Regions from separate parts of the Cytobacillus kochii genome, predicted to be linked through region 2. Evidence: riboswitches for the same ligand, from Rfam matches in the RefSeq annotation. Region 2 holds a riboswitch; each other region holds the start of a gene.
What was found. Region 2 has a riboswitch for S-adenosylmethionine ahead of metE (5-methyltetrahydropteroyltriglutamate--homocysteine S-methyltransferase). Riboswitches for the same ligand answer to the same signal wherever they lie in the genome.

Region 1: linked by a shared signal. The riboswitch ahead of LG276_RS00635 (bifunctional homocysteine S-methyltransferase/methylenetetrahydrofolate reductase) and the one ahead of metE (5-methyltetrahydropteroyltriglutamate--homocysteine S-methyltransferase) in region 2 are both predicted to bind S-adenosylmethionine.
Region 3: linked by a shared signal. The riboswitch ahead of LG276_RS06650 (methionine ABC transporter ATP-binding protein) and the one ahead of metE (5-methyltetrahydropteroyltriglutamate--homocysteine S-methyltransferase) in region 2 are both predicted to bind S-adenosylmethionine.
Region 4: linked by a shared signal. The riboswitch ahead of LG276_RS19335 (O-acetylhomoserine aminocarboxypropyltransferase/cysteine synthase family protein) and the one ahead of metE (5-methyltetrahydropteroyltriglutamate--homocysteine S-methyltransferase) in region 2 are both predicted to bind S-adenosylmethionine.

What each region holds. Positions count from the first base shown of each region.
Region 1 covers NZ_CP085254.1:134,501-142,377, reverse strand. Annotated here, with positions in the region: gene rplE (50S ribosomal protein L5) at 1-15, opposite strand, end outside; gene rplX (50S ribosomal protein L24) at 42-353, opposite strand; gene rplN (50S ribosomal protein L14) at 390-758, opposite strand; gene rpsQ (30S ribosomal protein S17) at 800-1,063, opposite strand; gene rpmC (50S ribosomal protein L29) at 1,085-1,285, opposite strand; gene rplP (50S ribosomal protein L16) at 1,275-1,709, opposite strand; gene rpsC (30S ribosomal protein S3) at 1,711-2,367, opposite strand; gene rplV (50S ribosomal protein L22) at 2,371-2,712, opposite strand; gene rpsS (30S ribosomal protein S19) at 2,731-3,009, opposite strand; gene rplB (50S ribosomal protein L2) at 3,070-3,900, opposite strand; gene rplW (50S ribosomal protein L23) at 3,929-4,213, opposite strand; gene rplD (50S ribosomal protein L4) at 4,213-4,836, opposite strand; gene rplC (50S ribosomal protein L3) at 4,861-5,490, opposite strand; gene rpsJ (30S ribosomal protein S10) at 5,527-5,835, opposite strand; SAM riboswitch class I at 6,194-6,306, shown strand; gene LG276_RS00635 (bifunctional homocysteine S-methyltransferase/methylenetetrahydrofolate reductase) at 6,414-7,877, shown strand, end outside.
Region 2 covers NZ_CP085254.1:276,878-284,754, forward strand. Annotated here, with positions in the region: gene LG276_RS01565 (ABC transporter permease) at 1-1,104, shown strand, start outside; gene LG276_RS01570 (AraC family transcriptional regulator) at 1,350-2,222, shown strand; gene LG276_RS01575 (hypothetical protein) at 2,583-2,873, shown strand; gene metE (5-methyltetrahydropteroyltriglutamate--homocysteine S-methyltransferase) at 2,894-5,194, opposite strand; cobalamin riboswitch at 5,344-5,524, opposite strand; SAM riboswitch class I at 5,579-5,691, opposite strand; gene LG276_RS01585 (DNA-binding protein) at 5,766-6,053, opposite strand; partial or broken gene LG276_RS01590 (glycosyltransferase family 2 protein) at 6,336-7,847, shown strand; gene LG276_RS01595 (nucleotide sugar dehydrogenase) at 7,839-7,877, shown strand, end outside.
Region 3 covers NZ_CP085254.1:1,226,839-1,234,715, forward strand. Annotated here, with positions in the region: gene LG276_RS06645 (CotH kinase family protein) at 1-1,130, shown strand, start outside; SAM riboswitch class I at 1,223-1,329, shown strand; gene LG276_RS06650 (methionine ABC transporter ATP-binding protein) at 1,413-2,426, shown strand; gene LG276_RS06655 (methionine ABC transporter permease) at 2,416-3,081, shown strand; gene LG276_RS06660 (acyl-CoA dehydrogenase family protein) at 3,193-4,410, shown strand; gene LG276_RS06665 (uracil/xanthine transporter) at 4,618-5,928, shown strand; gene LG276_RS06670 (LytTR family DNA-binding domain-containing protein) at 6,039-6,683, shown strand; gene LG276_RS06675 (succinate CoA transferase) at 6,875-7,877, shown strand, end outside.
Region 4 covers NZ_CP085254.1:3,786,140-3,794,016, reverse strand. Annotated here, with positions in the region: gene LG276_RS19365 (acyl-CoA dehydrogenase family protein) at 1-1,680, shown strand, start outside; gene LG276_RS19360 (arsenate reductase family protein) at 1,897-2,253, shown strand; gene gcvH (glycine cleavage system protein GcvH) at 2,340-2,723, shown strand; gene LG276_RS19350 (toprim domain-containing protein) at 2,869-3,231, shown strand; gene LG276_RS19345 (thioredoxin family protein) at 3,236-3,559, shown strand; gene LG276_RS19340 (hypothetical protein) at 3,830-4,165, shown strand; SAM riboswitch class I at 4,254-4,359, shown strand; gene LG276_RS19335 (O-acetylhomoserine aminocarboxypropyltransferase/cysteine synthase family protein) at 4,440-5,756, shown strand; SAM riboswitch class I at 5,845-5,949, shown strand; gene LG276_RS19330 (methionine ABC transporter ATP-binding protein) at 6,063-7,088, shown strand; gene LG276_RS19325 (methionine ABC transporter permease) at 7,081-7,749, shown strand; gene LG276_RS19320 (MetQ/NlpA family ABC transporter substrate-binding protein) at 7,762-7,877, shown strand, end outside.

The DNA of each region.
Region 1 (7,877 bases), 140 kb from region 2:
TTTTAGGCGGTTCATCGATTGTACCTCCCTTCTTCATTGATCTATTTATCTAAAGATTCACCTGATTTTTTTGCTACACGCACTTTTTTCCCATCAACCGTTTGATAGCCTACGCGAGTTGGTTCACCAGATTTTGGGTCAACCGGCATAACGTTTGATACATGAATAGGTGCTTCTTGGCTAAGGATTCCACCTTGAGGATTCAAGTTAGATGGTTTAGCGTGTTTCTTTACGATATTAACACCTTCTACAAGAACGCGTTCTTGTTTTGGGTAAGCAGCAAGAATAACGCCTGATTTGCCTTTATCCTTACCAGAGATGACCATTACTTTATCACCTTTTTTTACATGCATCTGTGTGCACCTCCTTAAAGGCATTTTGTTTAATTTTTATAGTACTTCTGGAGCTAATGATACGATTTTCATGAAGTTGTTCTCGCGTAGTTCACGAGCAACTGGTCCAAAGATACGTGTACCACGAGGACCTTTATCGTCACGAATAATTACACATGCGTTTTCATCAAAACGGATGTATGTGCCATCTTTACGACGAACGCCGCTCTTTGTACGAACGACAACAGCTTTAACAACATCACCTTTTTTAACAACGCCACCTGGTGTTGCTTGTTTCACTGTGCAAACAATTACATCACCGATGTTAGCAGTTTTACGGCCTGAACCACCTAAAACTTTAATTGTAAGTACTTCACGAGCACCAGAGTTATCAGCAACTTTTAAACGTGATTCTTGTTGAATCATCTGTGTAACCTCCCTTCGGGATCAAACATATTTCCGAACAATTAGATAATAACTGCTTTCTCAACAACTTCAACTAGACGGAAGCGTTTAGTCGCAGATAATGGGCGAGTTTCCATGATACGAACGATATCGCCGATTTTTGCTTCGTTTTGCTCATCATGAGCTTTAAACTTTTTAGAGTACTTTACGCGTTTGCCGTATAATGGATGCTTTTTGTATGTTTCGACTAAAACAGTAACAGTTTTATCCATTTTGTCTGAAACAACGCGTCCAGAGTATACTTTGCGTTGGTTACGTTCACTCATTGTGCGAACCTCCTCTCAATATCACTTGCTAAAACCAATTTCTCTTTCACGGATAACAGTTTTCATACGAGCAATTGCTTTACGCACTTCACGGATGCGAGCTGTGTTTTCCAGTTGTCCAGTCGCCAATTGAAAGCGTAGATTAAAAAGCTCTTCTTTTAATGATTTAACTTTTTGTTCTATTTCGGCAGTGGTAAGGTCACGAATTTCATTAGCTTTCATTTGATTCACCACCAATTTCTTCTCGTTTTACAAACTTACATTTAACTGGAAGTTTGTGTGCTGCAAGACGTAGAGCTTCACGAGCGATCTCTTCAGATACACCTGCAATTTCGAACATTACTTTACCAGGCTTAACAACTGCAACCCATCCTTCAGGAGCACCCTTACCAGAACCCATTCGGACTTCAAGAGGCTTAGCAGTGTATGGCTTATGCGGGAATATTTTAATCCAAACTTTACCGCCACGTTTCATGTAACGAGTCATTGCAATACGGGCAGATTCGATTTGACGGTTAGTGATCCAAGAAGCATCTTGAGCTTGTAGACCATATTCACCGAATGTTACTTCAGTACCACCTTTTGCTTGACCGCGCATTTTTCCACGGTGTACACGACGATATTTTACGCGTTTTGGCAATAGCATATTATTTGCCTCCTTCCCCATTATTCTTCTTTGTAGGAAGCACCTCTCCACGATAGATCCATACTTTTACGCCTAACTTACCGTAAGTCGTATCTGCTTCTGCTGTAGCATAATCAATGTCAGCACGAAGAGTATGAAGTGGTACAGTTCCTTCGCTATAAGATTCAGAACGAGCGATATCAGCACCGCCAAGACGTCCAGATACCATTGTTTTGATACCTTTAGCTCCTGCGCGCATAGCACGTTGAATAGTTTGTTTTTGAGCACGACGGAATGATACACGGTTTTCCAATTGACGAGCAATGTTTTCCGCTACTAATTTCGCGTCGATGTCAGCTTTTTTGATTTCAAGAATATTGATGTGAACACGTTTGCCAGTAAGTGCGTTAAGTGCTTTACGCAACGCCTCTACCTCAGTACCACCTTTACCGATAACCATTCCTGGTTTTGCAGTATGGACTGTGATATTTAAGCGATTAGCTGCACGTTCGATTTCTACTTTAGAAACAGATGCATCGCTTAAGCGTTTTGTGATGTACTCACGAACTTTCAGGTCTTCGTGTAAAAGATCAGCGTAGTCTTTACCTGCGTACCATTTTGACTCCCAATCACGGATGACACCGATACGCAAACCGACTGGATTTACTTTTTGACCCACAGATTATCCCTCCTTCTTTTCTGATACAACGATTGTGATGTGACTTGTGCGTTTGTTAATTGCGCTAGCACGACCTTGTGCGCGTGGACGGAAACGTTTTAAAGTTGGTCCTTCGTCAACAAATGCTTGCTCAACTACTAAATTATTAACATCCATTTCGTAGTTGTGCTCTGCGTTAGCTAGTGCAGATTTTAATACTTTTTCTACGATTGGAGAAGCAGCTTTTGGAGTTAAATTTAAAATCGCTACCGCTTCACCTACTTGCTTACCTCGAATTAAATCTACGACTAAACGAGCTTTACGAGGAGCAATACGAACTGTTCTTGCAACAGCTTTAGCTTGCATTATAATGCCCTCCTCTCATTAACGTCTTGTTTTCTTATCATCATTACCATGGCCTTTGTATGCACGTGTTGGAGCAAATTCTCCAAGCTTGTGGCCTACCATATCTTCAGTAACATAAACAGGCACATGTTTGCGACCATCATACACTGCGATAGTGTGTCCGATGAATTGTGGGAAGATCGTAGAACGGCGAGACCAAGTCTTCACTACTTGCTTGCCATCAGTTTCATTTAACTTTTCGATCTTTGTCATTAAATGTTCGTCAACAAAAGGTCCTTTTTTTAAGCTGCGACCCATGATTGAACCTCCCTTCGTGATTGTTCTACGGCCCGTCTTTGGAACCGTAGTTCAATCCCGTTATTTTTTACGACGACGTACGATAAATTTATCAGATTGATTGTTTTTCTTACGTGTTTTGTATCCAAGAGTTGGTTTACCCCAAGGAGACATAGGTGATTTACGACCGATAGGAGCTTTACCTTCACCACCACCGTGTGGGTGATCGTTAGGGTTCATAACAGATCCACGTACAGTTGGGCGTTTACCTAACCAACGAGAACGACCGGCTTTACCGATGTTAATCAATTCGTGTTGTTCGTTACCAACTTGACCTACAGTAGCGCGGCAAGTAGCAAGAATCATACGAACTTCACCAGAGTTTAAGCGTACTAATACGTATTTACCTTCTTTACCAAGTACTTGTGCACTTGTTCCAGCAGAACGTACTAACTGTCCACCTTTACCAGGTTTAAGTTCGATGTTGTGGATTACAGTACCCACAGGAATGTTTGTAAGTGGTAATGCATTACCTACTTTGATATCTGCTTCAGGACCAGACATTACTTCTGCGCCTACTTTAAGAGTCTTAGGAGCTAGGATGTAACGCTTTTCTCCATCTACATAATTAATTAGTGCAATGTTAGCTGAGCGGTTTGGATCATACTCGACTGTAGCAACGCGACCTGGTATTCCATCTTTGTCACGTTTAAAGTCGATGATACGATATTGACGTTTATGACCGCCGCCTTGATGACGAACTGTCAACTTACCTTGGTTGTTACGGCCACCTTTGCGCTTTACTGGAGCAAGCAAAGATTTTTCTGGTTTGTCTGTAGTGATTTCTGCGAAATCAGATACCGTCATGCCGCGACGACCATTAGAGGTAGGTTTGTATTTTTTAATCGCCATTTCATTTCCCTCCTCTTCTTGTTAGAAATTAAGCTTCAAAGATTTCGATTTCTTTGCTGTCAGCAGTTAGTTTAACAATCGCTTTACGGCGTTTGTTTGTATAACCACCGAATTTACCCATGCGCTTGAATTTACCTTTGTAGTTCATGATGTTCACTTTTTCAACTTTTACATCAAAGATTTCTTGAACAGCATCTTTAACTTGAGTTTTATTAGCTCTTACATCAACTTCAAAAGTATATTTTTTGTCAGCCATGATGTCAGTAGAACGTTCAGTGATAACGGGGCGCTTAATGATATCGCGTGCATCCATTATGCAAGCACCTCCTCTACTTTTTCGACCGCTTGCTTCGTCATGATCAATTTATCATGATTTAAAACGTCTAATACGCTGATTCCGTTAGCAGTAACAACTGTTACTCCAGGGATGTTACGAGCAGATAATGCTACGTTTTCATCGATGTCTGCAGTTACGATTAATGCTTTAGAATCTACAGAAAGACCTTTAAGTACACCTTTAAAGTCTTTTGTTTTTGGAGCTTCGAAAGATAGAGTTTCTAATACTAGAATGTTCTCTTCCGCAACTTTAGTAGATAACGCTGATTTGATAGCTAAGCGACGAACTTTTTTAGGTAATTTGTAGCTATAGCTGCGTGGTACAGGACCAAATACAGTACCGCCTCCGCGCCATTGTGGTGAACGAATTGAACCTTGACGAGCACGACCTGTGCCTTTTTGACGCCATGGTTTACGTCCTCCGCCAGCTACTTCAGAACGAATTTTAGTTTTATGAGTTCCTTGACGTAGAGAAGCTCTTTGCATAATAACAGCTTCAAACATCACGTGGTTGTTTGGCTCGATACCAAAGATTGAGTCGTTCAGCTCAATATCGCCAACTTGTGAACCACTTTGGTTTAATAATGCAACTTTAGGCATTCTTACTTCCTCCTTTCCGGGTTATTACTTTGCTTTAACCGCACTTACTAGTTTTAGAAGCGCTTTTTTAGAGCCAGGTACATTACCTTTTACTAATAGAAGATTGCGTTCTGCATCTACTTTTACGATTTCAAGGTTTTGTACTGTGATTTGTTCTCCGCCCATGCGACCAGGTAATAATTTACCTTTGAATACGCGGTTTGGAGCAACAGGACCCATTGAACCTGGGCGACGGTGGTAACGTGAACCGTGTGCCATTGGTCCGCGAGATTGTCCGTGGCGTTTAATTGCACCTTGGAAACCTTTACCTTTTGAAATTCCTGTTACATCAATTTTTTCACCTTCAGCGAAAATATCAACTTTGACTTCCTGACCAACTTCATACTCAGCTAAGTCAGCTCCGCGTAATTCGCGAACGAAGCGCTTAGGAGTAGTATCAGCTTTAGCAGCGTGTCCTTTTTCCGGTTTGTTTGAAAGCTTTTCGCGTTTATCTTCAAAACCGATTTGGATTGCTTCGTATCCATCAGTATCAACTGATTTCTTTTGAAGAACAACGTTTGGAGTAGCTTCAACCACTGTTACCGGGATAAGATCACCGTTTTCAGCAAATACTTGAGTCATACCAATCTTTCTTCCTAAGATTCCTTTGGTCATTTCAGTCACACCTCCTAGATTGTTTTAATGTATTAATTAAAGTTTAATTTCGATATCAACACCAGATGGTAAGTCTAAACGCATTAATGAATCGACTGTTTGTGGTGTTGGATTAATGATGTCGATTAAACGTTTGTGTGTACGCATTTCGAATTGCTCACGAGAATCTTTATATTTATGCACCGCACGAAGAATTGTGTAAACTGACTTTTCAGTTGGCAATGGGATTGGACCAGATACAGCCGCACCAGAGCGTTTTGCAGTTTCAACGATTTTTTCAGCAGATTGATCAAGAATTCTGTGATCATAAGCTTTTAAACGAATACGAATTTTTTGTTTTGCCATTATTTTCCCTCCTTTTCGCCTATTTTCATATAGACATTCTCCGTGAAAATTTCCCACACACTCGCCATGGCAAAGCGGCCGGGTGTGTCAGCAACCTTTCACTTCATCGCAGTCAAAGACCAACATTGTCTATTATACAGAAAAGACATAACAAATGCAACTATTGATTGCGTTTCTCTCTGTTCTGCACACTTTTAACATTATAACTGCTGTGAATAGTGTTTTCAAGTATATCTTCCTCTTTACATCATTTTCTAAAAAAACGCTTATACAATTATTTATTTTTAAATTTTCTAACTTTTTATTTGACAAACATAGGCTCATTCATGTAAATTTTACTCAATAAAATATTTTTTATTTCTTATCATGAGAGGTTGAGGGATAGGCCCGATGACACCTCAGCAACCATCAATAGTGAACGCTATTGAAAAGGTGCTAATTCCTACAAGCTATACGCTTGAAAGATGAGAAGATGACTATGATGATAATAGGCCTTCTTCTTGAGGGCCTTTTTTATTTTCTCTTTGGCTTCTCATCCATTGAATTCAACAAAATAATGAATTGAAGGAGTGAGACCTTTGAACTTCCTTGAAAAAATGAAGAACCAAGTATTAATTGCTGACGGTGCGATAGGAACACTTCTTTATTCTTATGGTACAGATACATGTTTTGAAGAATTGAACCTCTCAGCACCGGAACAAATTCAGCACATTCATCAAGCTTATCTCGGGGCAGGTGCGGATTTAATTCAAACAAACTCCTATGCTGCGAATTATTTAAAATTGAAACGGTATGGCCTAGAGGATTCAGTCAAAGAGATTAATAGTGCGGCTGTAAAACTGGCACGATCTAGTATTCAACATCATCAGGCATATGTGCTCGGCACAATTGGAGGTGTACGAGGATTAAATCCCCTCTCTATTCCTCTAGATGAAATTAAACGTAACTTTCGTGAACAGCTATACTGCTTATTGTTAGAAGGCGTAGATGGGCTCCTTCTTGAAACATATTATGATTTAGAAGAACTAGAAACGGTTCTCTCTATTGCCCGAAAAGAAACGGATATACCTATTATTGCACAAGTGTCTTTACAAGAAGTCGCTATTTTACAAAATGGGACGTTAATTAATGACGCCTTAAAAAGATTAGAAGCTAAAAGGGCAGATGTTGTCGGGGTAAACTGCCGTTTAGGTCCACATCATATGTTAGAGACACTCTCCTCCGTTGAATTACCTCAGCACGCGTTTTTATCTGCATATCCTAACGCGAGTCTACCTGCCTATATCGATGGTACGATTCAATATAAGGAAGGCGAAGACTATTTTAGAAAATCAGCGAAGTCCTTCCTTAAGCAAGGTGTTCGGCTGCTTGGTGGTTGCTGCGGAACGACACCGGGCCATATTAAAGCATTTGCAGACGAAGTTAGGCATGCTGTACCTATTCTTGAAAAACAAGTAACAAATAAAAGGAAACCTAAAATAGAGAGAATTACAATCGAACGCACCAATACGCCGTTAGAGACACTTGTACAAGAAAAACGCACCATCATCGTCGAACTAGACCCACCTAAGAAGCTATCAACTGCTAAATTTTTTGAAGGTGCCAGAGCCTTAAAAGATGCTGGTGTTGATGCAATTACACTCGCAGATAACTCTCTTGCCACACCACGAATCGCAAATGAAGCCCTAGCACATATCATCCACAAGGATACAAACGTTCGACCACTTGTCCACCTCTCCTGTAGAGATCGAAACTTAATCGGCATACAATCACATCTCATGGGTCTTCATACATTAGGGTTGCATGATATTTTAGCCATAACTGGGGATCCGGCAAGAGTTGGCAATTTCCCAGGCGCTTCATCTGTATTTGATTTATCTTCCTTTGAATTAATAGAAATGATTAAACAATTTAATGAAGGAATTTCCCCTTCAGGTTCTGAACTTGGTGAAAATGCCGTCTTTTCTGTCGGGGCAGCATTTAATCCTCATGTCAAATCATTAGATAAAGCTGTTGCCCGACTTGAAAGGAAAATAAAAGCA
Region 2 (7,877 bases):
TCTGTTGGAATGGCGGGTGTGATTGGTGGAGTAATCGGCCTTGTCATGGCTCAAATTATGCCGACTTCTTCGAGTGCGACAGGTTCAGCCCTAGGGATAATTGGCTTACTTTACATCATTCGTGCAGGAACAGATGTGTCCAATGTGGATTTATCCCAGTTCAATCCGCTAAGTTGGACCTATTTAACCTTTCCGTTTACAGATAATAACTGGATGCCATTTGCATTTGTTTTTATTTTTTCTGTAGTTATGATAGTTATCGCTTTTACTCTTGAAGGCGGTCGAGATTTGGGTTCAGGTTATTTACCTGAGAGAGAAGGAAGGGAAAGGGCGAAAAAATCTTTGCTTTCTGTCCGTGGGTTATTTATTAAGATTAATAAAGGTGTCATGATTGGCTGGATGATTGGTTTTGTGGTTATGGGAGCAGCTTATGGTTCGATTTATGGAGATATGCAATCATTCCTTGAGAGCAATGAAATGATGAAGCAAATGTTTGCCCAAACAAGTGTGTCAATCGAAAAATCCTTTACAGGAACAATTATGATGGTGATGATTGCTTTAGTTTCTATATTACCGATTGCCATCGTCAATAAACTTTTTGTTGAGGAAAGTCGTTTGCATTTAAGTCAGCTTTACGCCACGAAAGTTACCCGTGGTCAATTCTATTGGACTACGATCGGATTAGCTATTGTTACTGGATTAATAGGAATCCTTTTTGCTGCAGGGGCACTTGGAGGCACAGCTATATCTGTAATGGATGACAGTGCCGTATTAGGTATGGGTCATTTCCTTGCATCAGGTTATAATTTTCTGCCATCGGTGTTATTCTTTACAGGGCTTGCTGCTTTAGCACTAGGATGGGCACCTAGGCTAGGTAAAGCCGTATATATTTATTTGGGCTATTCGTTTATATTAAATTATTTCGGCAGTATGTTAGACCTGCCAAAGTGGGTTTCAAAAACAGCGGTACAAGGTTGGTTGCCGCAAATGCCAATGGATCATTTTGAAGCGCCGATTTTTATTATAATAACTGTCATTAGTGTGGCTCTAATGTTCATTGGCTTTATTGGCTATAAAAGGCGAGATTTTGTCGAAGGCGCTTAAACGGTATAAAAAATGTATTGTTGTTGGTCTCGAGCAGGGAGACTTACAAGTGAATAGAACCTTTTCTTAATTAGCAATATAAGTGTGTACTTTTTACTCAATTAGATATTTAAATCGAAAGATAATGAAATCGTGCAAGCTTTCCTGTTTTATTTGAATATGAATCCGATGATATCCGTATCTTGTTCATCGGGTTTTATTTGTGTGTTAGGGATTAAAATAAACCTATGAAGGGAGAGATAGACTTGCTAAAGAGTATGAATGAAGCCATGGATTATATTGAATTGCATTTGTATGACGAGGTTGAAGAATCGGAATTGGAGCGCATTACAGGTACGTCTGTTTATCATTTTCGCCGAATGTTTTCATTCCTCTCTGGCATGACTTTAGGGGAGTATATTCGCAGTAGAAAATTATCTAATGCTACATTTGATTTGCTGAATGAGGGAATGAGCGTGACTGACGCAGCATTTAAGTGTGGGTATGAATCAGTTGATGGCTTTTCTCGCGCATTTCGAGAATGGTCAGGAATCAAACCATCAGAGGTTAAAAAGAAAAATAACCTTAAAGCATTTCCTAAGCTCTCCTTTCAATTAGTATTGCAAGGAGGAATAAATATGGATTACAGAATCGAGAAAAAAGAAGCCTTTAAGATAGTCGGTGTTCAAAAGAGAGTACCTATTCAATTTAATGGAGAAAATCAAGAAATAATAAAATTAGCAAAAAGCATAACACCAGAACAAAGAAAAGCATTGCATAGCTATGGGGATATGGAGCCTTATCAAGTCGTGAACGCTTCATATAATTTGGATGACGGTTGTATGGATGAAAAGGGCAGTCTCGATCATATGATTGGATTCTTGACAAAAAAAGAAGTCACCGCTAATGAATTTACGGTAGTAGATGTGCCAGCTCTTACTTGGGCCATTTTCTCTTCTAAAGGAGCATTTCCAACAGTCATGCAAGAAACTTGGGCGAAATTTGCCTCTGAATGGCTTCCTTCGTCAGATTATGAATTAGTAAATGCGCCCAATATTTCATTTACTGGAGATATGACGGACTTAAATAATGTGTATAGTGAGATTTGGTTTGCGGTGAAAAGGAAAGGTGAAAAATAATAAAGGTAAAAATCAATAAATACGAATGATTGTGACCACAGTTTAGATTGTTGCTGTGGTTCTTTTTTGCTTTTATACGGTTGAATCTTCGATGCTTATAAAAGTATATATTTGTAAAAAAATTAATGGTTGGTATAATTTATAGTAAATGACCGTAAATTCGAAATCCTGGATAATAAAAAGTTCTTTAGAAATGAGCAACATAAAGTCGAGAATTCGTAGCTAATAATGGAGTTCTAGGAAATATAAGCAACGTAAACCCATAAATTACGCGAATGAGCTAATTCCGGAAATTTATATTCCGCAAAGAGCGTTCACAGTCAATCACATACAAATCATAAAGAGAGGATGTATTCATTAATGAAAAAGTTTCTCCTGAATTTTATAAGTATTATTTCTTTTTCTCCCTTTATTACACAAGTCACACAAGAGGATGTTACATATAACATGCGGAAATTAAAGGAGTATAATTGGTTTAATGCTTATTTGCAGAATGAGATATATCAGCACCTCATTACCCATAATGAACGAGTACGGAATTTGATTGGTGGTTTTAACACAAGGAGATTTAATCATCGTCCTTATCAAAAGAAGATGGATAAGAAGTTAAACGCTGTGTTATTGAATGAGGAAATCCGAACGAATGTATAATCGTTCGGATTTCTGTTTGGTTATTCGCCTTTTTTTACAAGTAATTTTTCCCGCGACAGTTTGGCAGCTTGCACCATGACTGTTAGGGCTGCGACGGTTTCGTCAATGCCTCTTGTTTTGAGACCGCAGTCAGGGTTAATCCAGAAAAGTTGTGGGTCTAGTACTTGTAAGGCACGGTCGATGTTTTTCGTTAGTTCGTCGAGTTGTGGCACTCGAGGGCTGTGAATGTCATATACGCCTAGGCCGATACCTTGTTGGTAGGTGCTTTCTTCAAATGAGTGAATCAGCTCGCCATGACTTCTTGATGTTTCAATGGAGATGACATCAGCGTCGAGTGCTTGAATGCTTGAGATAATGTCTTCGAAATCGGAGTAGCACATATGCGTATGAATTTGTGTTTCATTTCTGACAGAAGTGGTGGCTAGTCTAAAAGCATAAACAGCAGCGTTCAGATAATCTTCCCACTTCTCTTGTTTGAGTGGTAATCCTTCACGAATGGCTGGTTCGTCTACTTGAATCATCCGGATACCATTTGTTTCTAGTGCTTCTACTTCTTCTCGAAGGGCAAGGGCAATTTGGTTTGCGACTTCGTAACGAGGGATATCGTCGCGGACAAATGACCAGTTTAAAATCGTAATCGGACCAGTGAGCATACCTTTTACCGGGTGATCTGTTAAGGACTGGGCATAGACTGTTTCTGCAACTGTCATTGGCTGTTCGAATGAGACATCTCCATAAATAATTGGTGGTTTGACACAACGAGAGCCATAAGACTGCACCCAACCGAATTTTGTGAATTGGAATCCGGCTAATTTTTCACCGAAGTATTCGACCATATCTGTGCGTTCGAATTCGCCATGAACAAACACATCAAGGCCTAGCTCTTCTTGAATATCAATCCACTTTTTAATTTCCGTTTTGATATATGTTTGATAGTCAGTAGCAGTTAACTCTCCTTTACGCCATTTTAAACGATTTCTTCTCACTTCTTGTGTTTGTGGGAAGCTTCCAATCGTTGTTGTAGGTAGGAGTGGTAGTTGGAAGGCTGTTTTTTGTGCTGCTTGACGAACAGAATAAGGTGCTTCGCGCTCTGCTAGTGATGATGGTAAGTTTTGAATGGCTGTTTGTACTTGTTGATTGTTTCTAATAGAAGATTGATTTAGCGCCTCTATAGCAGTTCGTCTCTTGTTTACCTCATCTTGGATTTGCTCTTTTCCTTCTCTTATTCCTTTTGTTAGCACTACGATTTCTTGTAATTTTTCATCAGCAAAGGCGAGTGCGGTCTTTAATGTATGATCAAGTGTTTCTTCAATTTTGACTGTAACGGGTACATGCAATAAGCTGGATGAAGGCTGGATGATTAAGCGATCCTTCGGAACAATTGCTGTAATTTCTTCTAGAAGAGAGAGCTTATTATCAAGTTTGGCGCCCCAGATATTACGGCCATCGATGACACCTGCAGCTAATACTTTATCACTTGGGAAGCCGAATTTTTGTAAGGAAGCGAGGTTTTGACCTGCATCATGGACAAAATCAAGGCCGATCGCTTGCACAGGTAAAGAGGTAACAGCTTCATAATGAGTGATGCTTTCAAAATACGTTTGTAAAATGATATTTATCTGTGGTGCTGCCTCGTGTAATGTTTGGTAAACTGCTTGATAGAGTGAGATGTCTTCTTCTGTGAGGGTAGTGGCTAAAATAGGTTCATCGATTTGCACCCACCAGGCACCTTCTTGCTGTAATTCTTTTAAAATTTGTGCATAAAGAGGAACGAATTGATTGACGATTGATTTGAATTCACTTTCTTTATAGCCTTTTGATAATTTCACAAAAGTAATCGGGCCCAAGATAACCGGTTTTCCGTCGATTTCAAGCTTCTCTTTTCCTTCTTTATAAAAGGCAAGTGGCCGGTTTTCAGCAAGTGTTGGCGTGAGGTTGGTGAGTTCTGGCACGATGTAGTGATAGTTTGTGTTAAACCATTTGGTCATTTCAGCTGCCACGGCATCTTTGTTCCCTCTGGCAATATCAAAATACGTTTCAATATCAACCTTCCCACCTCTGTATGTAAAACGCTCAGGAACAAGTCCAAACATCACAGCTGTATCGAGGACATGATCATACAGTGTGAAATCACCAACCGGGATGAGATCAACGCCAAGTTGTTTTTGTTTCTCGAGAGAGGATAAACGTATGACTTCCATTTGTTGCAGAAAAGTCTCTTTATTCAACATACCACTCCAAAATTGTTCGAGAGCTTTCTTCCACTCCCGCTTCTCGCCAATTCTTGGATAACCTACATTTGAGCTTTTTACTTCAGTCATTTTAAACACTCCTTTTATGATTGTATTTTCTCAACAAAAAATCTCTCTATCTATTATTAAATGAGAGATTCATACGCAATATTAACTAGAGTTGAGACCATTTGATTTGCTCAACACGTATTCATCACTCCTCTCTATGCATCCGTAGAGTCTAAGTGCAAACAACAGACAGGTCTCCTGACTTCAGATCATCGCTCGTTATCCCTTCCCATTTCTATTATGAAATAGTGGTTAATGATAAGTCGCTCTCCTTCACAGTGGCGGGACCGTGCCGGCATTCCACCGGGCTTCCCTTTTAAGCAATCATGCATCTGTTGCCTTTCTTATTAAGTTTTGAAAATACAAAAGACCTCTCTAAATTAAAAATAGAGAGGTCTTAATCCTCTCTTATTTGCCAAAGCTATTACACTTTGCAGGAATTAGCACCTTTTTAACAAAAAATTGTTAAAGGTTGCTGGGTTTCATCGGGCCAGTCCCTCCACCTCTCTGAATAAGAGAATTACATATTTATAATATTTTGAATTTTACAGATAGATTAGCATAATAAATGGAAGCTGTCAAAATAAATTCTTCATGAGTGATATAGATCATCAGATTCAAGCCACTTGCGAAATTTATGTAGATGGTAATAATGCTTGCCATTAAGAATGACTTTTGGTGCGTGAGGATGCTTCTGTAATAGATCCTTCATGTCTGCTTCACTTAAATAAAAGTAAAGATGAAGGTGGCTTTGCTCCACGAGTAAATGATTCATATTACCTTCATTTTTACTACTAAATTGCTTCAACCCATTGCCTATGAAATAGCCAAGTAATGCTAAACCGACGGCAATCCAAATAAAATTCAACTCGAATTCCAATTTGTACTCCCCCTTAAATACATATATATCTACTTTAACATCTCCTAACGAATAGTAATAATATATTTTTTAGTGCCGAATCCGATCAATGCCCCCATAATTAAACCAATCTACCCTGTCTATCGCACCATCTTTCATAGATTGTATACTTGTCCGAGAACAAAATTGGCCAAGCTGTATATATTGATATTACTTAGTGTTTTTCTCGGGTTTGTGATGGAAAAGGCTATAGTTAGCACAAAGGAGACTATTAATTTTGCTGAAGGAGAGAAGTGAAGTGTTATGAATCTATCTGTTATTATTCCCATTCAGAATGAAGAATCTACGTTGTCAGCCGTTTTAGAAGAGTTAGTGAAGATTGAGCCATATGAAATCATCGCTGTTTTGAATGGTTCAACAGATGGATCGGAGAAAATAGCGGAAGCATTTGAATGTAGAAAGCTTGTTTATAAAGAACCTCTAGGGGTGGATATTGGACGAGCAATTGGTGCAAGGGAGGCAAAAGGAGATACGCTTCTTTTTATTGATGGTGATATTGTCGTTAGAGCACAGGAGCTACAAGCACTGCTTGATGGCATTCGGGATGGGGCTGATATTGCCCTAAATGATTTAAGCTGGACAATGAAGCGCCCCATTAGACCACATCCGACAGCAGTATCAAAGTTCTCTCTTAATCATTTTTTAGGTAAAGGTGAGTTATCCGTTAATTCCTTAGTCGCTGTTCCTCATGTGATGAAAAAATCAGCGCTTGATACAATTGGTTGGGAGAATTTAGCTTGTCCGCCATTAGCTCATAGTATAGCTGTGATGAAAGAATTAAAGATGAGTGCACCAGTCGCCATTGACGTGATTGCTACAAATAAGATTCGACCGAAACATCAACAGAAGATTACGGGCTCCTCTTTTTCATTTTCAACAAGTTTAATAATTGGTGACCACTTACGTGCAGTGGCGCAACTGATTGAAGAGAGAGGATATCGCGGTGGTTTAAATGATGGCAGGCGAAATCGGCAATCTTTTAAGGAATATGTACAAGCCTTTTCGGTAAAGGAAGAGAAACGAGCGAAGTATAGTGCGATTATTCCTGTAGGGAAGGAGCCGGATACGATTGCTGAAGTGATTGCTGAGGTAAAGAAGGCAGGCATTGATGAAATCATTGTTGTGTTAAATGGAGCAGATGAACGAACAAAGGAAAAGGTAGAAAAGTCAGGTGTGAAAGTGATTGCGTTTGACCAGGCACTCGGACATAACATTCCAAGAGCGATTGGTGCGCTTCACAGTACAGGAGATATCTGTTTGTTCTTAGATAGTGATTTTGTTATCAAAGCAGAAGATTTAACCCCTTTTATACATGCTGTAGAAGAAGGGGCAGATATTGCTTTAAATGATTTAGAGATATTGCTCGACCGTGCCCATCCGTTGCATTCTGTGAGTGCTGCTAAGTACCTTCTGAATATGGCGCTGAAAAGAGAGGACCTCACCGTTAATTCTCTCACTGCTATTCCACACGCAATGAGCAGGAAAGTGATTGAAGAGATTGGTATCCTCACATTAATGTCTCCACCTTTATTTCAAGCAAAGGCAATTCTAAAAGGATTTAAAGTCGAATCCATTCATTATGTCGATGTCGTCAAGCCAAATAAAATTAGAAAACAGCATCACAGGCAAGCCGATGGTCGGGTCGAATCAACTGACCGGATTCTAGGTGACCACATTGAAGCATTTTCATATTTACTATCGTTCAATCAGAGATGCGGTTATACAGATGGCAACCGAAAATGGGACATGCTCCAAGGTCAAATAGATAGAGTTGCTGTTATTGGT
Region 3 (7,877 bases), 950 kb from region 2:
CAAATAGTGACTTGAAATGGGTAAGTGATGATATTGATGATTACTCAGGTTTAAACTTGAAATCAGAGGAGCAAGATGAACAAGCGTTAATAGATATGTTAGATAGTATCAATAATGGTGGCGATTTAGAAGAAACCTTAGATGTGGATCAAGTATTACGATATTTTGCAGTAAATACGGCTGTTGTTAGCATGGATAGTTACCAAGGACAAATGAAGCATAACTATTATTTATATGAAAATGATGGTAAGTTCTCAGTTATTCCGTGGGACTATAATATGGCATTTGGTGGCTTTGGAGTTGGTATGGCATTTGGTGGACAAATGAATGGAGATTTCTCAGCTGCTGAAGAAAACCAAGGTGAAGACAAACAAGACCAAGCACCACAAGGCGGAATGGACAACTTCACCGGTGGCATCGGAAATAGTGATTTATTGAGTGAAGATACGATTAATTTCAGTATATCTGAACCTATAGCTGGTACTACCTTAGAAGAAAGACCGTTACTTAATGCACTATTATCTAATGAAGAATATAAAAAACAATATGAAGCGTATCTTAAACAGATAGCCGAAGATTATATGACAAAAGAGTCTTACCAAAATACAACTACACAAATTAGTGCATTGATTCTTCCTTATGTCGAACAGGATCTTACCAAGTTTTATACAACAGAAGCATTTCTCGAAGCGGTGCAGGGTGATGAGAGTTTACCAGCATTTGCTGAGGCGAGATCAGAATCGATACTTGCTCAGCTCTCAGGTGAATTAGAAGTAGAATCACAAGCTTCTGAAGTTAATAACATGTTCCCTGGCCGAGCTGGTGGTGATGACCAGGAAGGTCAAGAAGGAGGAGAAGGATTTCAACCGCCAAATGGAAATAAAGGAAACGCTGATGGTGAAATGCCTGAACGTCCGCAAAGCAACGGAGATTTTCCGCAGGGAGGAAATTTTGAGCCACCTGAAGGGTTTGAAGGTATGCCTGGTGGTGAGGGACATGGACAAGGACAAGGACAGCAACCTAGTACAGTAAAGTTCAAAACGTCAGCAATCATCTTGTATGTGGGCCTAATCACAGCTTTATTAGGAACAACTTTTTTTATCTTCCTGTTTAAACGAAGAGGAAGATAAGTAAATGCATAAATAATCAAAATACTATTGACAATTAATTCAATACCCGATAAAATTTCCTTTATCAAAGCAACACAATAAATTGAATATGATTCTTATCGAGAGAGACTGAGGGACCAGGCCCGAAGATGTCCGGCAACCTCCTTTTAAAGGGAAGGTGCTAAATCCTGCAGAATGATTTCATTCTGAAAGATAAGGTTTAATAACAATCATTTGTTGAGCCTCTTTCAAAGTGAAAGAGGCTCATTTTATGTTGTAGAGGATTTAGGGAGGGTGAGGTAAATGATTGAAGTCAATCATTTAGTGAAAATTTATAAAAGCAAAAAGAAGCAAGTAATAGGCGTTGACAATGTATCTCTTTCTATTAAAGAAGGGGAAATATACGGGATTATTGGCTATAGTGGAGCAGGGAAAAGTTCTTTATTACGCTGTCTAAATTTATTGGAGAGACCGACATCTGGTGAAGTGAAAATTGATGGCGTTGATTTAACGACTTTAACAAGTAAAGAATTAAGAAAAGCAAGGCAGAAGATAGGTATGATTTTTCAGCATTTTTATTTAGCGAGTTCGAAGACAGTGTATGAGAATATTGCCTTTGCTTTAAAAGCGGCAGGTAAAAGTCCGAAAGAAATAGATATCAGGGTGAAAGAACTATTAGAATTAGTGGGTTTAGCAGATAAAATTCATCAGTATCCCACGCAATTAAGTGGTGGTCAGAAGCAAAGGGTAGGAATAGCCAGAGCACTTGCTAATGATCCAAAGGTTTTACTTTGCGATGAAGCCACTTCAGCCCTAGACCCTAAAACAACAAAATCAATCCTGAACTTATTAAAATCAATTAATAAAAAGCTGGGATTAACCATCGTACTTATCACTCATGAGATGGAAGTAGTCAAAGAGATTTGTCATAGGTTAGCTGTTATGCAAGATGGAAAGGTCATAGAAGAGGGACCGGTGTATGATATATTTGCGAATCCAATTGAACCACTTACAAGAGATTTTATTCAGAGTATTCTTCAATTTGACTTACCACAACAATTGATTGAAAACAGGAAGGGAACAATCATTAAAATCCAATTTAAAGGTGCAATAGCAGAAGAATCTGTTGTTTCTGAACTGTTCCAAACATTCAAAGTAAAAGGAAATATTCTTCACGGCAAGATTGAATATATTCAAGAAGTACCTCTTGGTATTTTTATTATGGAGTTAACTGGTGAAATACCTGAAATAGAAAGAGCTATACAATATATTCAAGATAGAACACAGAATTTGGAGGTAGTTGAACATGTTGCTTGAGTCCATTCAGGCGTTACTTCCTGAACTAAATACAGCTGTATTACAAACGATTTATATGGTCGCCATTTCTTTAGTTGCGGCACTTATACTAGGTCTTCCACTAGGTATCTTATTATTCGTTACAGACGAAGGGCTGTTCTTAAAGAATAGATTTGTAAATGCCGTTACTGGTTGGATTGTCAATTTGATCCGCTCTATTCCTTATATTATTTTGTTAGTAGCTCTATTGCCGTTAACAAAATTAATTGCAGGTTCAACTATTGGTCCTACAGCGGCTTCTGTTTCATTATCTGTAGCAGCGATTCCATTTTTTGCAAGATTGGTTGAAACATCCTTAAGAGAAATAGATAAAGGAGTCATTGAATCTGCAGTAGCAGTAGGCGCTTCCCCTTGGATGATAATTAAGGAAATCCTTGTCCCAGAAGCGAAACCTGGAATTGTTCAAGGTTTAACGATTACGACTATTAGTTTAATCGGCTATTCGGCAATGGCAGGTATTATTGGCGGCGGGGGTATTGGTGATTTAGCGATACGTTTCGGTTACTATCGCTATGATAATGTCATTATGATTACGACAGTCATTGTCCTCGTTGTATTGGTGCAAATTATTCAAATTGGTGGGGATAAATTAACTAAATATGTAGATAAGAGATAATAAATTCAAATAATAGATATAGTAAAGGGGAATGGAGCCTTTACTATATTTATTTATCCTAATGAATGAGTATTAAAGAGAAGATGGAAACAGACGGGGAGGAAGGATTCTATGAGCACGATAACAGCTTCATCTAAGGAAGCGTATTTAGCTGAACAACTCGCTCGACCATTTATTAAGACGGCTCAACAAGAAGAATTATTTCATAAAGCTACGATATTAGCAGAAGGATTTAGTAAGAGGGCGCAAAAGATTGATGAAAATGCAGAGTTCCCTTTTGAGAATTTTGAAGAATTAAAACAATCAAATTATTTAAGTTTGACGATTCCGAAAGAATATGGTGGTAAAGAGATTTCCTTATATGAATATTTCTTAATACAAGAAAGGATTGCCCAAGGTGATGCATCTACGGCTTTATGTATTGGTTGGCACTTAGGTGTTATCTATGATTTAAGGGTTAAGCGGAAATGGAAGGAAGAACAGTTTGCCAAGTTATGCGAAACGGTTATCAAAGATAATAAATTGATTAACCGCTGTGCAACAGAGGCAGCAACCGGCAGTCCAACCCGTGGTGGACTACCAGCGACTACTGCGGTGAAAAAAGGAACACAATGGATCTTGAATGGAAGAAAATCTTTTGCTTCGATGGCACCAGGCTTAGATTTTTCTCTTATTACAGCAACGATAGAAGCTTCAGGAGAAATTGGTATATTCCTTGTACCGCATGAGAACCCTGGTTTAAAAGTGGAATCAAATTGGAATATGCTAGGGATGCGGGGCACACGTAGTGACGATCTAGTGTTAGAGAATGTAATTGTAGAAGAAACAGCATTAGTCGAAATAGAAGGTGTTCATTTTTATGCGATTCCTAATGCATGGTTACTACATTCAGCTGCTTGCTTTATTGGCGTTGCTATTGCAGCTCGGAACTATGCCATTATTTTTGCTTCTGAATATCAACCTAATAGCCTGCCTGGTCCAATTAGTGAAGTACCAGAAGTGCAACGTAAAATTGGGGAAATGGAACTCGAGCTACTAAAAGCGCGAACAGCACTCTATTCTATAGCGGATCGCTGGGATAATGAACCGAATAAACGAGGAGAATTAGGAGCTGAACTTGGAGCCATCAAACACCTTGTCTCTAACAGTGCTAATAAAGTGGTCGATTGGGCAATGAGAATAGTTGGTGCACAAAGCTTGCAACAAAGAAATCCTTTGCAGCGTTATTACCGTGATGTGCGAGCTGCGCTCCATAATCCGCCTATGGATGATGTAGTAATCACAAATTTAGCGAAAAAAGCACTATCATTTCAAAATAACAATGATTAATAGAACTATTTAAATCACATGCCCCTCTTCCTATTTGGAGAGGGTTATTATTTGTATAGGCATATAGATTAGCTCCAATTTTTATTTATTTATCAGGCTTCAAAATACTTCGTTTTTCATAATTCTTTTTTTAAAGGCTTCTTTCCTTTTAAAAATGAATTATACTAGTAGATGTGAAAATGAATAACGTAGAAAGTGGTGTACAGATTGAAAAAGTTTATTTCATCAATGACAATGGTTTCTTCCGTACAATGGGTCTTTTTTATCTTTGCCAATACTGTTGTCATTCCGATTTCCATTGCCAATGTATTTGAGCTATCAAGTGAAACGATGGCAATGATGATTAGAGCATCACTCATACTTACGGGTATTACTTGTATACTACAAGGATGGAAAGGTCATCGTTTCCCGATTATGGAAGGGCATTCAGGGTTATTATGGGGAATTATCCTTAATCTTGGGCTTTCAGCACAAGCGCTTAATATTGGATTAGAACGTATTGGTGGTGGGATTGTTACTGGTATTGTTTTAGCTAGTCTAGTGACCATTTTGCTGATTGCTTGTGGGGGTTTTTCATTATTGCAAGCCATCTTTAGTCCGATGGTAATGACTGTATATTTATTTTTGCTTACTTTTCAATTAATGTTTATCTTCTTTGAAGGTATGTTAAAGATGACTTCGACTGGCGTCATTGACATAGGTATAAGTCTTTATTCTGTAGTACTCGCGCTGATCGTCGCTACATTAAAAATGAAAGGTAATCAACTTATTAGCAATTTTTCTATTTTAATTGGCCTTTTAGGGGGCTGGCTCGGTTATGTCCTATTGTTTGGTAATGATGGGGCTGGAATGACAACATCGGCTCCTTTCCAACTTTTTCCGTTAGGGGCTCCTAATCTTGAAATGGGAATTGTCGTAGTCACGTTTGTTGCCGTATTATTAAACTTAAGTAATACATTTGCTTCTATTAACGCTGCAGAAAAACTTCTACAAAGGAGAGCAGCCAAAAAAGAGTTTAAAGGCTCAATGATCATTACTTCAATTTCTACCATTATTGGATCCGGTTTCGGACTTGTTCCCTATACACCATTTACATCAACGATTGGTTTCTTGCAAAGTACGAGAATTTATGAAAGAAAGCCATTCTTTATCGGTGGTGCTTTACTTACGATCATTGGTATTGTTCCAATTTTAGGCTCATTTCTTTCAATGTTACCTGTTACCGTTGGAAACGCAGTCTTGTTTGTTGCGTATATGCAATTATTTGGTACTGCATTCAGTAGTTTAAATGGAAAGACGTTTAATTCCAATACGATATTTAGGTTAGCAGCACCTGTATTAATTGGTATTAGTATTATGAATATTTCACCTGCTATCTTTTCGGAATTACCTGTACTCATTCAACCATTTTTTGCAAATGGGTTAATAATGGGTGTTATTATCTCAATTATATTAGAAAAAGCAGTGAACTGGGTTAAATACGAAGATCAACCTATTAAAAGAGGAAAAGCCAGTTGATGTTTCCTTCTTTGGTATAAGACATATTCTTGCACGTTTCTTAACTAGGCAAATGAAAATAAAACACGTAAGATAGAATAGTAGCGAATCAAAAAAAGGGGATTTTTGTGATGGAAGGAATTACACTGAGTTCATTGCTAGATGTAATTGGGGAATTATTTTCAGATGAAGTGTCAATTGTAGTTTCAAATACAACAGAGTATATTTACTATCGTCCAAGTAAACGTGTTGACTTGAAAATTCGGCCAGGGGATATTGTAAAAGAAGGAAGTATTGCTGATAAAGCGCTTAAGGCTGAACAAAAGGTGTCAGAGTTTATTAATAGGGATGTATTTGGTGTACCTTATCACGGGATGGCTGTTCCATTTAAAAATAATGGGAAAATTGAAGGTTGTGTGACTGCTATTTTTCCAACATTGACAGAGGGGAAATCTGTCGTTACATTAAAGACTAGCGATGGTTGGGTACCAGTTCCATTTAATGAAGTATATTTCTTGGAAGCTAAAGATCGTAAAACTCATGTTCATGCTATTTACTCTTCTGGTACGCATAAAAATACGCTACAGGAGTTTGAGTATATTTTACCAAAGGAAAACTTTATTCGCTGTCACAGGTCATTCTTGGTGAATGTTAATCAAATACAAGAGATATTTCCTGACTCTCATTCTACTTTTTTATTATTAATGAGAAATGGTGCAAAAGTGCCTGTAAGTCAATCCTATTCTAGTTATTTTCGTAAGTTGCTCGGCTTCTAAATCAAAGGCATAAATGAATGAATAACCATTTAACTCAATATTTTCTGATTATCTGAAAAAATCTGCTGGCTTATCGGCAGATTTTGCTGTTTTATCAAAATTTTTCATTAATTATACTAAAAAAATAATCCCATTCTGATTTATTAGTAAAATAGTTATTAAGTATTCTTTACAGAAAGAGGGATGGGAATATGGATAATAAACTTGGGAGAGTTAAAATTCAGACACTTCAGAATAATATCATGACTGCAGAAGGGGCTGCAGAAATGATTAAAGATGGCATGACATTGGGGTTAAGTGGATTTACTCGTGCGGGAGATGTGAAAGCGGTTCCTGTAGCATTAGCAGACAGAGCAAAAACAGAAGATTTTAAAGTCAATGTGTATACAGGTGCATCTCTTGGTTCGGATGTTGATAAGTTGTTTGCGGAAGCTGGTATTTTAAATAAGAGATTACCATTTCAAGCTGACTCAACAATGAGAAAAGGCATTAATAAAGGGGACTTCTTATTTGTTGATCAACATTTATCTCACACAGCAGAACTCATCCGTTCAGGGGTATTACATGTAGATGTAGCTATTTTGGAAGCGGTTTCGATTGAAGAAGACGGAACAATTGTACCTACAACATCAGTTGGTAACTCACTGTCTTTTGCCGAACATGCCCAAAGTGTAATTGTTGAAATTAATATGGCCCAATTACCATCGCTAAAAGGGTTACATGATATTTATAGTCCAGATAAACAAGGTGAGCGTGGCCCAATTCCCATTACAAATGTAGCCGATCGTGTGGGTGAGATAGGTATTAAAGTGAATCCGGAGAAAATTAAAGCGATTGTGTTTACTGAACAAGGCGATTCACCATCAACTATTGTTCAGCCAGATGAGGAAACAGTTATTATGGCGCAACATTTAACCAATTTTCTTCGCAATGAAATTGCAGAAGGTAGATTAGATGAAAAACTTGCCCCATTACAATCAGGCATTGGTTCGGTAGCAAATGCTGTTTTGCATGGCATGATTGACTCTGAATTCACAGACTTAGAAGTGTATTCAGAAGTACTTCAAGATGCAGTATTTGATTTAATTGATGCTGGGAAAGTAAAGTTTGCGTCAGGTTGTTCCATTACACTTTCAGAAGAAAAGATGAAAGAAGTGTTTGCTCATTTCGATCAATATCGCGATAAGTTATTGT
Region 4 (7,877 bases), 1.1 Mb from region 2:
ATGATTGCGAAGACGACAGAAGATTATGTGACAAATGAAGTGGTACCTCAAGTGGATTATTTAGAACAACATGAATTCGATCGCTCTGTAAAACTATTGAAAAAAGCTGGTGACCTAGGCTTACTTGGTACAGATGTGCCAGAGGAATACGGTGGACTCGGTTTAGATAAGGTAAGTTCAGCACTTATCGCTGAAAAAATGTCACGTGTCGGTGGTTTCTCTATCTCACACGGTGCCCATGTAGGTATTGGTTCTCTTCCAATTGTATTGTTCGGAAATGAAGAGCAAAAGCAAAAATACTTACCGGTGCTTGCGACAGGTGAAAAATTAGCTGCTTATGCACTAACAGAACCAAGTTCAGGATCTGATGCATTAGGAGCAAAAACAACTGCTAAATTAAACGCAGAAGGCACACATTATGTATTAAATGGGGAAAAACAATGGATTACGAATGCTGGGTTTGCCGATGTGTTCGTTGTTTATGCCAAAATAAACGGTGACCAATTCACAGCTTTTATTGTTGAAAGAGAATATCCGGGTGTATCAACAGGTGCTGAAGAAAAGAAAATGGGTATTAAGAGCTCTTCTACAAGAACACTTATTTTAGAAGATGCACAAGTACCAGTTGAAAATGTACTAGGTGAAATTGGTCGTGGTCATGTCATTGCCTTTAACATTTTAAATATTGGTCGTTACAAACTTGGTGTAGGTGCAGTGGGTGGTTCTAAGCATGCCTTTAAATTAGGGGTAGCTTACGCTAACCAACGTCAACAATTCAGTACGCCTATTTCTTCTTTTAATTTAACGAAGGAAAAATTCGGAACAATGGCAAGTAAAATTTATGCAGCTGAAAGCTCCGTTTACCGTACAGTGGGTCTATTTGATGACAGAATGAGTCAACTGAGTGATGAAGAAGTCAAAGACGGTAAAGAAGTAGCGAAGTCTATTGCTGAATATGCAATAGAATGCTCACTTAATAAGTTTTTCTCTACCGAAGTTTTAGATTATGTAGTTGATGAGGCAGTTCAATTACATGGTGGTTATGGCTTTATGGCAGAATATGAAGTAGAAAGAGCTTACCGTGATTCTAGAATCAACCGAATCTTTGAAGGAACAAACGAAATCAACCGTCTTTTAGTACCAGGAACGTATGTTAGAAAAGCAATGAAAGGTGAGCTGCCTTTATTCGAAAAAGCAATGGCACTTCAAGAGGAATTGATGATGATGATGCCAGAAGAGCCAGGTACTGAAGCATTAGAGCAAGAGAAATACCTTGTAAAGAACGCTAAGAAAATCGCCTTACTTGCAGCAGGTTTATGTGCACAAAAATACGGAAAAGCTTTGGATAAAGAGCAAGAAGTTCTTGTAAATATTGCTGATCTTGTTTCTTACGCCTATTCTATGGAATCTACTGTTCTTCGTACTGAAAAAGCCATAGTAAAAGACGGAGTAGCAAAAGCGGAACAAAAGCTATTGTACACACAAATTTTCTGCCAAGAAGCATTTAATCAAATTGAGTTAATTGCGAAAGAAACTTTAGTAGGTGTGGAAGAAGGCGATACATTACGAATGATGCTTTCAGCACTTAAGAAGTTTACGAGACATACTCCAACAAATGTAATTGCGAAAAAACGTCAAGCGGCTGAGAAAATTATTGAAGCTGAAAGATTCGTAGTATAATATTTATCTTTAATGAATAGAAGGAAAGTAACCTGTTTACTTCCTCCATTTGCGAAGTTTATAACTTGAGGCTCAAGAACGAATGTGGGCCTCTTTGTTTTGTTTTTAATATGATAATAATTACAATTCTTCGTTATGAAAATAAAAAGAAATATGTTATGCTAATGAAACGATAGTATTCATGAATATAGGTATGATAAAATAGGTGGTGAAAACATGGCACTTACTTTCTATTGGTACCCTAAATGTGGTACTTGCCGAAAAGCGAAAAAATGGCTAGATGAACATGAAATAGCCTATGATGCGATACATATAGTGGAAAATCCCCCATCCCGCAAGGAAATAGAAGATTTTTACAAAAAGAGCGGGTTAGAGCTGAAAAAGTTTTTCAACACAAGCGGTCAAAAGTATCGTGAGTTAGGATTAAAAGACCGAGTGAAAACGGCCTCAGAGTCGGAACTGTTGGATTTATTAGCATCGGATGGAATGTTAATTAAACGTCCATTAACAACAGACGGTACGAAAGTAACAGTCGGATTTAAAGAGCTAGAATTTGAACAAAATTGGCTGTAAATGGTGGATGCGCTTTATACGTTTTAAACGATCGTTTATTCGGTCATTAAAATAAACAATTTCCTAAATTAATGGAGGTATGAAACATGAGCACACCTAAAGAATTACGTTATTCAGAAGAACACGAGTGGGTAAAAACAGAAGGAGATAAAGTTCGTATTGGTATTACATACTTTGCTCAATCAGAACTTGGAGATATCGTATTTGTTGAGCTTCCAGAAGTAGGAGATGAAGTAACTGCTGATGAACCGTTTGGTAGCGTAGAATCTGTTAAAACAGTTTCTGAGTTATATGCACCAATTAGTGGTAAAATCGTTGAGATTAACGAAGAAGTTAGCGATAGTCCAGAATTTGTGAATGAATCTCCTTACGAGAAAGCATGGATGATCGTTGTTGAGCCATCCGATGCAAGTGAAATTGACAAGCTAATGACAGCTGAACAATATGAAGAAATGACAAAAGAAGATTAATTGCAGTTAAATAAAGAAGGTCAAATCATTAAATGGTTTGACCTTTTTCTAAATTTCTATATAGACATACCAGCTAAGTGCTGAAAAGTTTTCAAATGTAAAAAGGCTTACTATTATAAAATATATAAATGATATATATTAGGTGATGAGCATGCATATAGAACATGGCAATAAAGTGATTATTGTTGAAGGTAAATCTGACAAACGAAAAGTGAAAGGACTAATCAGAGAACCTGTAGAGATCTTATGTACAAATGGAACGATTGGCACTTCGAAGTTGGATGAATTAATTGATTATTTAATTGGGAAGGAAGTCTATATATTAGTCGATGCTGACGCATCAGGAGAAAAACTTCGTAAACAATTTAAGAGAGAGTTACCAGAGGCAGAGCATATCTATATTGATAAAATGTATCGTGAAGTCGAGGCGGCACCCGCGTATCATTTAGCTACAGCCTTAATAAGCGCAAATATAGATATATATACCGAGTATTTAGATAAAGGGTGATAACATGATTGACTGGTCAAACAATGACTTAAATGATTTGATCGCAAGGAAGCAATCCGGCTTATTTTATTTATTCACTCCTATGTGTGGGACATGTCAAGTTGCCGGGAAAATGCTAACAATTACTGAGCAACTGTTGCAGAACCTTCCTATAGGAAAAGCCGACCTGAATTTTTTGCCAGCAGTAGCCGAAAAGTATGAAATTGAAAGTGTACCGTGTTTACTTGTGTTTAAAAAAGGAGAGTTAGTTGATAAGCTTTATGCTTTCCATTCCGTACCTTATTTACTTGAGCAAATTCAATCATATGAATTACAGTTTCAATTTTAAAACCACTTATTGTTTAGGAATAAGTGGTTTTCTTATGCTTTCAATCAAGGGGTTTTGCGCAAATATTTAAATACACCTTTCACTCATTCTATGCAGATGAACCGATGGGCTGTATCTTTTTTCTGTCGATAAGTCTAGCTTTTGACATATTTCTCGGGAAATAGGTGTGAACATTGTTGGAAATAAAATGTTCTGTCGGTTAAAGTCGATAGTTAGGAGAAGGAAATCATTTCTTGGAACAGAATTATAGAATATAAGACGGGGCAGGAGGTGGTTTCAATAGAGAAACTCATTTATCATTTCAATCAATCTTTAAGAGTAAATGATCATATTTTAATGATGTTAAAGGAACCTATAAGGATACGAGTAGAATTAGAACAAAATCTATTGTATTTGACATTAGACCGTAAAAGGCTGTTAATTAAACATGCTCGCCCATTGAAAAATTATCATATAAACATTCAAACTACTGCTGACCACTTTCATTCTTTGCTTCAAGGGCGTACAAGTCTAAAGAAACAAGTGGATGAAAAGCATATCATCCTTAAATCGACTTTTAGACAATTATTGAAATTAGATGCCATTTTCCTGTTAAATCAAAATTAATCAAAAATATATCAAATGTACTAAAAAAAGATTGACTTCCCAAAAAAAGGTTGTTATTCTATCCTTAGAATAATTAGAAAATTAAATATTCTTATCGAGAGTGGTGGAGGGACTGGCCCTATGAAACCCGGCAACCGGTTGTTTGATACACGGTGCTAATTCCAGCAGAGCATAAAAGCTCTGATAGATAAGAAGAGATGATAAACCCTCTTCTTTGTGAAGAGGGTTTTTGGTCGTCTTTTCTTTCCAATTTAAAAAAGAGGAGAGATGTAAAATGGCAGAAAAAGAAAAGCAACTTCGTTTTGAAACAATTGGTGTTCATGGTGGGCTAAAACCTGATCCAGTAACAGGGGCAAGAGCAGTCCCAATCTATCAAAATAATGCTTATCAATTCCAAAATACAGAGCATGCGCAAGACTTATTTGGCTTAAAAGAAACAGGATATATTTATTCTCGTATTCATAATCCAACGGTTACTGTGTTTGAGGAAAGAGTTGCATTGTTAGAAGGGGGAACAGGCGCATTAGCATTAGCAAGCGGGCAAGCAGCCATTTACTTAGCACTTCTTAATATTGTTCAAGCGGGTGATGAAATTGTAGCTGCCTCTAATTTATATGGAGGTACATATAATTTATTTACAGTCACTTTACCAAAGTACGGCATCAACGTTAGGCTTATCGATATGAATAATGAAGAGGAACTACGAGCAGCAATCAATGAAAAGACACGAGCTGTATTTGCCGAAACCATTGGTAACCCGAGTTTACAAGTACTAGATATTGAAACGGTTTCTAATATCGCCCATGAACATGGTGTGCCGTTAGTGGTTGATAACACATTTGCAACTCCTTATCTATGTCGGCCGATTGAGCATGGCGCAGATATTGTTGTTCATTCTGCTACGAAATGGTTACTGGGGAATGGGACGACAATGGGGGGAATCATTGTTGACGGTGGTAAATTTGATTGGAATTCAGAGAAGTATCCAGGATTAAGTCAGCCGGATACAAGCTATAACGATTTAGTATATAGTGAGGCACTTGGCCCTGTAGCATATATTACTAAGGCGAGAGTGCAGCTTCTAAGGGATTTAGGTCCAGCACTAAGTGCACAAAGCGCCTTCCAATTCACTTTAGGTTTAGAAACGTTAACGGTTCGAATGAAAGAACATATTGCTAATACGAAAAAAATTGTGCAATATTTGAATAATCACCCTGCTGTTAATTGGGTACTTTATCCGGGCGATGACAACCATCCTAATAAAGAATTAGCAGACAAATATTTATCTAAAGGTGCAGGGGCAGTTGTCGTTTTTGGCATATCTGGTGGGCGCAAAGCAGGTGCGAAGGTTATTAATTCGGTTGAGCTGTTCGCACATGTAGCGAATGTAGGTGATGCAAAAAGTCTTATTATACATCCAGCAAGCACAACGCATCAACAACTTAATCAAGATGGGTTAAAACAAGCAGGTGTACCTGAAGACTTAATCCGATTATCAATTGGAATTGAAAATGTAGAAGATTTGATCGATGATCTTGAATCTGCTATTGAAGCGGCAACCGGTATTGCTTCATTAAATATAAGGGCCTAACAACTATTATTTTCAGATTTGACACCTACTTCAATGACATGATACTATTACACAGGTACACAAAAAAATTCAATATATTCATAGTTTGCTCTTATTTAGAGAGGTGGAGGGAAGTGCCCTTTGAAGCCCGGCAACCGTCATTTAATTGAAATGGTGCCAATTCACTCAAAGCATTAGCTTTGAAAGATGAGAGAAAGGAATTTTCATAACAAGCCTTTCTGCTCATAAGCAGGAAGGCTTTTTTTAAAAACAATGGATATGCTATAAATGTGTTGGTTTTTCTGGATTGAAGAGGTGAAGTATAAGATGATTTCAATAAAAGATGTAAAAAAGATTTTCTCAACGAAAAACGGGAAAGTAAATGCAGTAGACAATGTTAACCTCGAAATTAACGAGGGTGAAATATTCGGTGTAATCGGATACAGTGGTGCAGGTAAAAGTACATTGATTCGTATGTTAAATGGACTTGAAATCCCGACTGAAGGCGTTGTATCTGTAGCTGGGAATGAAGTTTCTCGCATAAAAGGTGCTAGCTTAAGAAAGGCTAGACAAGAAATAAGCATGATTTTTCAACATTTTAATTTATTATGGTCTCGAACAGTTCGAGAAAACATTGCGTTTCCATTAGAAATTGCTGGTGTACCTAAGAAAGCGCGACTAGAGAGAGTTAATGAATTAATTAAATTGGTCGGACTAGATGGTCGAGAGGATGCCTATCCTTCGCAATTAAGCGGTGGACAAAAACAGCGAGTAGGTATTGCTCGAGCACTTGCCAATAATCCTAAAGTACTGTTATGTGATGAGGCGACAAGTGCTCTAGATCCGCAAACAACTGATAGTATTCTCGACTTACTTGTTGATATTAATGAACGTTTAGGGTTAACTATTGTGTTAATTACGCATGAAATGCATGTCATTCGCAAGATTTGCCACCGTGTGGCTGTCATGGAAGGTGGAAGAATTGTTGAAATTGGCGAAGTGCTAGATGTGTTCCAAAAGCCAAAAGAACCTATTACGAAGCGTTTTGTTCAACAAGTGACCGAACCGGAAGAAACGAAGGAAACGATTACACATTTACTGAGTGCTTATCCAAATGGCCAAATTGTTCAACTTGGATTTGTAGGTGGTTCAGCGGAACAACCATTAATCACAAACTTAATTCGTCACTACAATGTAACAGTGAATGTATTACAAGGAAAGATATCCCAAACACAAAGTGGCTCTTACGGTACCTTATTTATTCATATAGATGGAGAGTCGGATGAGGTTACCCGCGCGATTGAATATATTCATTCGCAGAAGGTTGGCGTGGAGGTGATTTCCCATGCTTAATGAATGGCTACCAAATGTGGATTGGGAAAGAATGTGGGAAGCAACAAAAGAAACTTTATATATGACAAGTATTTCTGTTATAGCCACGTTTATTTTAGGAATTATTCTTGGATTACTTTTGTTCTTAACTTCTAAAGGGAATATATGGCAAAATCAGCTAGTTAATAAAATTATTGCGGCATTTGTTAATGTCTTTCGATCCATTCCGTTCTTAATCTTGATTGTGTTACTAATCCCTTTCACAAAAATGATTTTAGGGACAATGATTGGAGAAAATGCAGCATTGCCAGCACTCATTATTGGTGCAGCACCTTTCTATGCAAGAATGGTGGAAATTGGCTTACGTGAGATTGATAAAGGTGTCATTGAAGCCTCTAAATCGATGGGTGCAAAAACAAGTACAATTATATGGAAGGTACTCATTCCTGAATCTATGCCAGCGCTTGTTTCGGGTATTACCGTTACAGCGATTGCGCTAGTCGGATATACGGCGATGGCAGGTGTCATAGGTGCAGGAGGATTAGGGAATCTTGCCTACTTAGAAGGTTTCCAAAGAAGTAGATATGACGTTGTATGGATTGCAACGATTATTATCTTAATTATCGTGTTTATCATTCAAATGATTGGTGATTTGATTACTTCCAAACTAGACAAACGATAGGAGAGCTAAAAAATGAAAAAATGGTTATCTGTTTTAATGATTGCAGCTGTTGCATTATTTATTGCTGCTTGTGGATCTTCAGATGAAGGTAGCGAAGGATCTGATGAAGGAACAAAAACATTAAAAAT